Pseudovibrio sp. M1P-2-3: one gene and its partner. The protein of the gene in region 1 binds, or shares a complex with, the protein of each later gene. Links are inferred from orthologs where the notes say so. Each region holds a gene or a part of one and is shown on either strand. Other genes may lie near its edges.

Evidence for each region. The genes of interacting proteins can lie anywhere in the genome.
Region 2: the proteins of tig (region 1) and rpsG are in contact, whole or in part, in a crystal structure (PDB 3GTY), measured with the Thermotoga maritima proteins. The link is inferred for Pseudovibrio sp. M1P-2-3 from one-to-one orthologs. Residues at the interface, in WP_004081061.1 of Thermotoga maritima: Glu122, Val124, Val129, Leu130, Tyr133, Glu188, Gly259, Ile262, Tyr263, Glu266, Ser270, Glu273, Gln274, Glu277, Arg308, Gln311, Ile312, Ser315, Tyr316, Glu325, Arg329, Arg336, Leu363, Phe366, Trp367, Arg373, Leu377, Arg381, Leu384, Glu387; in WP_004081843.1 of Thermotoga maritima: Lys34, Lys52, Lys55, Glu59, Arg62, Gln63, Glu66, Asn67, Lys69, Val71, Arg95, Ala109, Lys110, Lys111, Gly112, Arg113, Pro114, Glu117, Glu121, Ile124, Ala125, Tyr127, Asn128, Asn129, Thr130, Gly131, Lys135, Asp139, Arg142, Met143.

Annotation. Positions count from the first base shown.
Region 1 is NZ_JARRCW010000001.1:1,648,961-1,652,972, forward strand. What follows is about bases 1,105-4,012. They hold tig (trigger factor), read left to right. Parts: upstream 1,105-1,839; coding sequence 1,840-3,186; downstream 3,187-4,012. Other genes in these bases: P6574_RS07575 (hypothetical protein), read left to right, coding at 1,338-1,493; clpP (ATP-dependent Clp endopeptidase proteolytic subunit ClpP), read left to right, coding at 3,475-4,012. Outside these bases: P6574_RS07565 (NAD(P)H-hydrate dehydratase), read left to right, coding at 1-475; P6574_RS07570 (hypothetical protein), read left to right, coding at 899-1,084. UniProt on the Bacillus subtilis protein: Involved in protein export. Acts as a chaperone by maintaining the newly synthesized protein in an open conformation. Functions as a peptidyl-prolyl cis-trans isomerase.
Region 2 is NZ_JARRCW010000001.1:1,246,928-1,249,727, forward strand. What follows is about bases 25-2,800. They hold rpsG (30S ribosomal protein S7), read left to right. Parts: upstream 25-1,065; coding sequence 1,066-1,536; downstream 1,537-2,800. Other genes in these bases: P6574_RS05585 (regulator), read left to right, coding at 25-319; rpsL (30S ribosomal protein S12), read left to right, coding at 681-1,052; fusA (elongation factor G), read left to right, coding at 1,562-2,800. In the rest of the region: more of P6574_RS05585, read left to right, coding at 5-24.

The DNA.
Region 1 (4,012 bases):
GCTCGTGCTGGATGCGGATGCATTGACATCTTTTGAGGTGACCCCCGAAGTACTGTTCTCACAAATTCAAAAGAGCGGGAAAAACACTGTCCTCACGCCCCACGAAGGAGAGTTTTGCCGCCTGTTTCCGGACCTTGCCGCAAATAAAGACCTGTCAAAAGTTGATAGGGCGCAGCAGGCGGCCCTAAGGAGCGGTGCAATTATAGTTTTGAAGGGGGCGGATACGGTTATCGCCTCCCCGGATAATGAAGTTGTTATAAATGCAAGCGGAACACCTTGGTTGGCAACCGCAGGCTCGGGAGATGTACTTGCGGGACTGTGCGCTGGGCTGCTGGCGCAAGGTGTACCTGCGTTCGAAGCAGCTTGTCAGGCTGTTTGGGTTCACGGGAGAGCAGCTGAACTTTGCGGACCTTTTCTTATTGCTGAAGATCTAATTTCCGCGGTTCCTCAAGTCTATTGGGAAATTCTAGAGTGAAACTCCTTGGTGGCCGGATGCCGTTCGAAGGGTAGCAGGCGAATATCGTGCTGGTGTCCCTCCGCATTCCTTAGGCTGATCTACGCTCAGGTTACATTGATATGATGTAAGGGGATCTGACCTTACTGTATGGATCTCAACCTCCCAGCAGTTGCGTGATCGGTCTGTTCGCTGGTTTTCCTCTCTTTCTTATCGATAACAGTAAGGCAATGAGTGTTGTCCATTGGGCTATTCATCACCCTTCGCGCGACATGCTTAATTGCTATCGCAAAGGTTGGACGCAGCGTTTCATGCTGTCTGAATCCTCTACCTGCTCTCGTTGAGTTCGTTTGGTGAAGAGAATGCGCCCTTTGACCCAGAGCTTACTCTTTATGGAATTGATGGCAACAGTCTAATTGAAACTGCCGTGGTGAAGGTCAGGACGTGTTTGTTTTTGGCAGTGGCGATGGTGATGATATTATCACCGACTTTACGGTTGATCTTGATTACATCGAGTTTGTATCCGGTGCGTCTTTTTTTGACGAACTGAGTGTGACCAGCGAAAGTGATGACACTGCGGTTGCCTCTGATGGTGGGCCGATTGTACTTATCAGTTTAGACAGCGGTTAAACCAGTGCTGAGAACTTCATCTTTGCTTAAGCAGATGCAGCCTCCGGCTATTTTTGAATATAAAGCCTTCAGGTGCTGGGCGGAGAGGGTCATTCAATCTTGCGATGCTGTAGGCAAGTCCGCAATGCGCTCAAGAGTAGGCGTTAACCGTATGCGCTGGCTCTGCGCGTGATAAACTTGGCAGGGCAGTTCTCAGGCGATCATAAGCTGTCGTAGCCCATTGCCAGCTTTTGAGCATAACAAAGCTATAAAAATGGACTTTAGCGATACGTTTACCATTCAGTGCACCCGCATTTTTCCACTCGAAATGATGAGGTTAAGAGAAAAAACCATAAAAAAAACAGATGTGGTGGAAAAACATGCTGATTATGGTCAGGTGGTGGTTGACTTACATCGGTTGCACCCATAAAAGCCCAACCAACGTTGCGGCTGTGGCGAAATTGGTAGACGCACCAGATTTAGGTTCTGGCGGGAGACCGTGGGGGTTCGAGTCCCTCCAGCCGCACCAAACCCCCCGGTGATACGGATTGCAACTAGACAACAACCGTCCCCAGGGAGACCAAAATAGTTGAGGGCGTTGTCTAAGTTCAGTTCGAAGTGATCTGATTTTGGCGGTTTGGTTACGGGCGATAGTCATATTGCCCTTTTTGTGTCTTACCCCATTATTATAATTGCTTCGCACATGAACGGTAAGTAGATCCGGTTTTTGGATTTGCTGATGTACACGTTCTAAATCAAGGACGAAGCAAAGTACCATGCAGGTAACAGAAACCTTGGCCGAAGGCCTGAAGCGCGAACTCAAGATCGTCATTCCGGCATCTGATCTTGCAACCCGCCTCGATGCATACCTTGAAGATATGAAATCTAAGGTGAAAATCAACGGTTTCCGTCCAGGCAAGGTTCCAAAATCCCACCTGAAGCGTGTTTATGGCCGTCAGGCAATGGCTGAGCTTCTTGGCAATCTCATCAATGAGACAACTGCTAAGACAATCGAAGAGCGCAAGGAAAAACCTGCTCTGCAGCCAGAAATTGATCTGCCTGATGATGAAGCCGAAAAAGTACTCGCAGGTGAAGCAGATCTTGGCTTCACAATGAAGTATGACCTTCTACCTGAATTTGAAGTTATTGACTTTTCTGCTGTTGAGCTGGAACGCCCGATCGTTGAAATCGCTGATGAAGAAATCGACGAGCAGATTAAGCAGATTGCTGAAAGCAACCGTTCTTTCGAAGATCGTGAAGAAGGTGCTGCTGCACAGGACGGCGACCGCGTAACAATGCACTACCTTGGCAAGCTGGATGGCGTGCCGTTTGAGGGTGGTGAAGACGAAAATGGCCAGCTGGTTCTGGGTTCTGGTCAGTTCATTCCAGGCTTTGAAGAGCAGGTCGTTGGAATGAAAGTTGGTGAAGAAAAAATCATCGACGTAACTTTCCCTGAAGAGTACGGCGCTGAAAACCTTGCTGGTAAAGCGGTTACTTTCGACATCAACGTGAAAGCAATTGCAGCTCCTGGTGAGTTGGTGATTGATGACGAGCTGGCAACAAAGCTGGGTCTTGAAAATCTCGAGAAGTTGAAAGAAATCGTACGCGGCCAGATCGAAAGCCAGTACGGTGCAGCAACCCGTCAGAAAATCAAGCGCGCTTTGCTTGATAAGCTGGACGAAGAGTACTCCTTCGATCTTCCTGAAAAGCTGCTGGAGAACGAGTTCAACGGCGTTTGGCAGCAGGTTGAAGCGGACATGAAACAGTCCGGCAAAACCTTTGAAGACGAAGAGACAACCGAAGAAGAAGCAAAAGCGGAATACCGCAAGATTGCAGAGCGCCGTGTGCGTCTGGGTCTGGTTCTTTCTGAAGTTGGCGAGAAGAACTCTGTTCAGGTTACTGAAGAAGAAGTTCAGAAGGCTCTGTACGACCGCGTTCGTCAGTTCCCAGGTCAAGAGCAGCAGGTGTTCGAATTCTACAAGAACAACCAGCAGGCACTGGCTTCCCTTCGTGCACCAATCTACGAAGAGAAAGTTGTCGACTTCATTCTCGAACTTGCAAAAATCTCCGATAAGGTTGTGAGCAAGGAAGAGCTGCTCAAGCAGGACGAAGACGAAATCTAATCTTTAGATTAGCTTGTCTGTTCCAAGCTCCTCTGAAAAGTGGTGGAGAACCCACTTTTTCAGGGGAGCTTTTTTGTTTTGAGGGATAGATATGCTCTTCTTGGGAGGTCACTCTCAATCTTCTTGGGTTTACCTTCACCAGTAAGCCTTTAAGAAAAAGGAAAGATCCCCTATGTTAGGGGAGTCGTAAATTCGACTCGTTAATTTGAACTAACTGCATGGGCATTTGTCAGCTAATGCAGGGCTGCCGCTGGCAAGGAGTGGCAAGCTTCAGAAAATGGATGATGTATGACCGATCCTGTAGAGTACTTTACGAATAGCTTGGTGCCGATGGTGGTTGAGCAAACCAACAGGGGCGAGCGGGCGTTCGATATCTTTTCAAGGCTGCTCAAAGAGCGGATCATCTTCCTGACCGGACCTGTTGAAGATCATTTGGCCACATTGATCTGTTCGCAGTTGCTCTATCTGGAAGCGGAGAATCCGAACAAGGAAATTGCGCTCTACATCAATTCTCCGGGCGGAATAGTGACAAGCGGTCTGGCGATTTACGACACAATGCAGTTTATCAAGCCCAAGATCACAACATTGTGTATTGGTCAGGCAGCCAGCATGGGCTCCCTGCTTTTGGCGGGTGGTGAAAAGGGAATGCGTTTCTCTCTTCCAAACAGCCGTGTCATGGTTCACCAGCCATCTGGTGGCTTTCGCGGTCAGGCCAGCGATATCATGCTGCATGCTCAGGAAATTTTGAAACTGAAGCGCAGGCTCAACGAGATCTATGTCTCCCACACGGATCAAAGCCTTGAAGCTGTTGAGGAAGCGCTGGAGC
Region 2 (2,800 bases), 400 kb from region 1 along the record:
GAAAATGGAAGACAAAAAACTCTCTGACATGATCGACAGTGACTCTGGGCCAATAGTATATGTGCTTGTTGGCCGCGGCTGGGAAGTTGAGGATGGCGATCCGGAAGATGCCATACCGTTTAACATCCTTTTAACAGCAGCCGATGATGATGCCGCTGTGCGTCGCTCGCTGGAATCTTTAGGTGAGCAAGGCTATGTTTCTGCAGAGCTGGACCAGATCGGTGTGGTCACGGAAGTGCCCGAGGACGACACTTTGGGAGATGCCTATCAAGACGCGCTGGCCGGAAATGTGGCGATCATTGCCTTTAAGGACTCTTGAAACTGAGTTTACCCAACGCCATTTTGGTGGGAAATCAGCAGTGCCGTTGGCGAAAAAGCCCCTACGCACTGATATAATTTGAGTTCCGGAAGATTTTCTATGGAAACCACTTGACCTTTGATGTGCTGGTGAGTAGTTTTCGCGCAACCTTATGGCAGGCGGTAAGCAATGTCCTTTTTTGGTAACGCCGCGTTACTGAAATACTGAAGCTTAAACGCTGTCGGGTTCAAAGACGAATATGTGTTGGAAGCTTGTATAGGTTTGTACAACGATAGCTGCTGCATCTTGTTTGGGTGTGTTGCGCTGCGTGCAAAGCTTATCGGCTTTTGGCTGAAGAACATTAGGTAAAGGGCAATTAAGTATGCCGACGATCAACCAGTTGATCCGTAAAACACGGACCGTTCCGCCGAAGCGGAACAAGGTACCGGCAATGGAGGCCTGCCCGCAGAAGCGCGGCGTGTGTACTCGTGTGTATACAACGACTCCAAAGAAGCCGAACTCGGCTCTTCGTAAAGTGGCAAAGATCCGCCTTACAAATGGCTTTGAAGTAATCGGTTATATTCCTGGTGAGGGGCATAACCTGCAGGAGCACTCTGTTGTGATGATTCGCGGCGGTCGTGTGAAGGATTTGCCGGGTGTGCGCTACCACATTATCCGTGGTGTGCTTGATACCCAGGGTGTTAAAGATCGTAAGCAGCGTCGTTCTAAGTATGGCGCTAAGCGTCCGAAATAATAGGATATAATAGATGTCCCGCCGTCACGCCGCTGAAAAGCGTCAAGTTATTCCGGATCCAAAGTTCGGAGATATCGTGGTTACCAAGTTCATGAACGCGGTAATGCTCGATGGTAAGAAATCCACAGCAGAGCGCATTGTATATGGTGCGTTTGAAGTTGTAGAGAAAAAAACAGGCAATAACCCTATCGAAGTGTTCCATGGAGCGCTTGAGAATGTGATGCCTCAGGTAGAAGTTCGTTCCCGCCGTGTTGGTGGTGCTACTTATCAGGTGCCTGTTGAAGTTCGTACCGAGCGTCGTCAGGCTTTGGCGATTCGCTGGTTGATTTCTGCTGCACGTGGCCGTAATGAAACCACTATGGTTGGTCGTTTGTCAGGCGAATTGCTTGATGCTGCGAACAATCGCGGTAACTCCGTTAAAAAGCGCGAAGATACGCACCGGATGGCTGAAGCTAACCGTGCATTCTCGCACTATCGTTGGTAATTACCTGGAATAGAGGCTGACTGCCATGTCACGCACGCATAATATCGAGGACTACCGTAACTTCGGCATCATGGCTCACATTGATGCTGGTAAGACGACGACAACAGAGCGTATCCTCTATTACACCGGTAAGTCACACAAAATCGGTGAAGTTCATGATGGTGCTGCCACTATGGACTGGATGGAGCAGGAGCAGGAGCGTGGTATTACCATTACTTCTGCTGCTACTACAGCTCACTGGAATGGTAAGCGTCTGAACATCATTGATACTCCAGGTCACGTTGACTTCACAATTGAAGTTGAACGTTCCCTGCGTGTTCTTGATGGTGCTGTAGCTCTTCTTGATGCAAACGCTGGTGTTGAACCTCAGACTGAAACCGTATGGCGTCAGGCTGACAAGTACAACGTTCCGCGTATGATCTTCGTCAACAAGATGGATAAGCTCGGTGCTGATTTCTACCGTTGTGTAGAAATGATCGAGAAGCGTCTCGGCGCAAACCCGCTTTGCTTGCAGCTGCCAATCGGTGCTGAAAGCGAATTTGCTGGTGTTGTCGATCTTCTGAAGATGAAGGCATTGGTTTGGAATGGCGAGAGCCTCGGCGCAAGCTGGGATGAGCTCGATATTCCTGCAGAACTTGCTGATAAAGCAGCTGAATTCCGCGATAAACTTATCGAGGGTGCAGTTGAAGTCGATGAAGCAGCAATGGAAGCTTATCTTGAAGGTGAAGAGCCTTCCAATGAGAAGCTTCAAGAGCTTATTCGTAAGGGTACGATCGCAGGGGACTTTGTTCCTGTTCTGTGTGGTACGGCGTTTAAGAACAAAGGTGTTCAACCTCTTCTTGATGCTGTTGTCGATTACCTGCCAAGCCCAGTCGAAGTTCCTGCCATTAAAGGCATCGACGCTAAGACTGAAGAAGAAACTGTACGCGAGTCTTCTGATGAAGAGCCGCTCGGTATGCTTGCATTTAAGATCATGAACGATCCGTTCGTTGGTTCTTTGACATTCGCACGTATTTACTCTGGTGTACTTTCCAAGGGTTCTTCTGTGCTGAACACTGTTAAAGGCAAGCGCGAACGCGTTGGTCGCATGATGCAGATGCACTCAAATTCCCGCGATGACATCGATGTAGCCTATGCAGGTGATATTGTTGCTATCGCAGGCCTGAAGGACACCACTACTGGTGATACTCTTTGTGATCCTCTCAAGCCAGTTATCTTGGAACGTATGGAGTTCCCGGATCCGGTTATCGAGATCGCTGTAGAG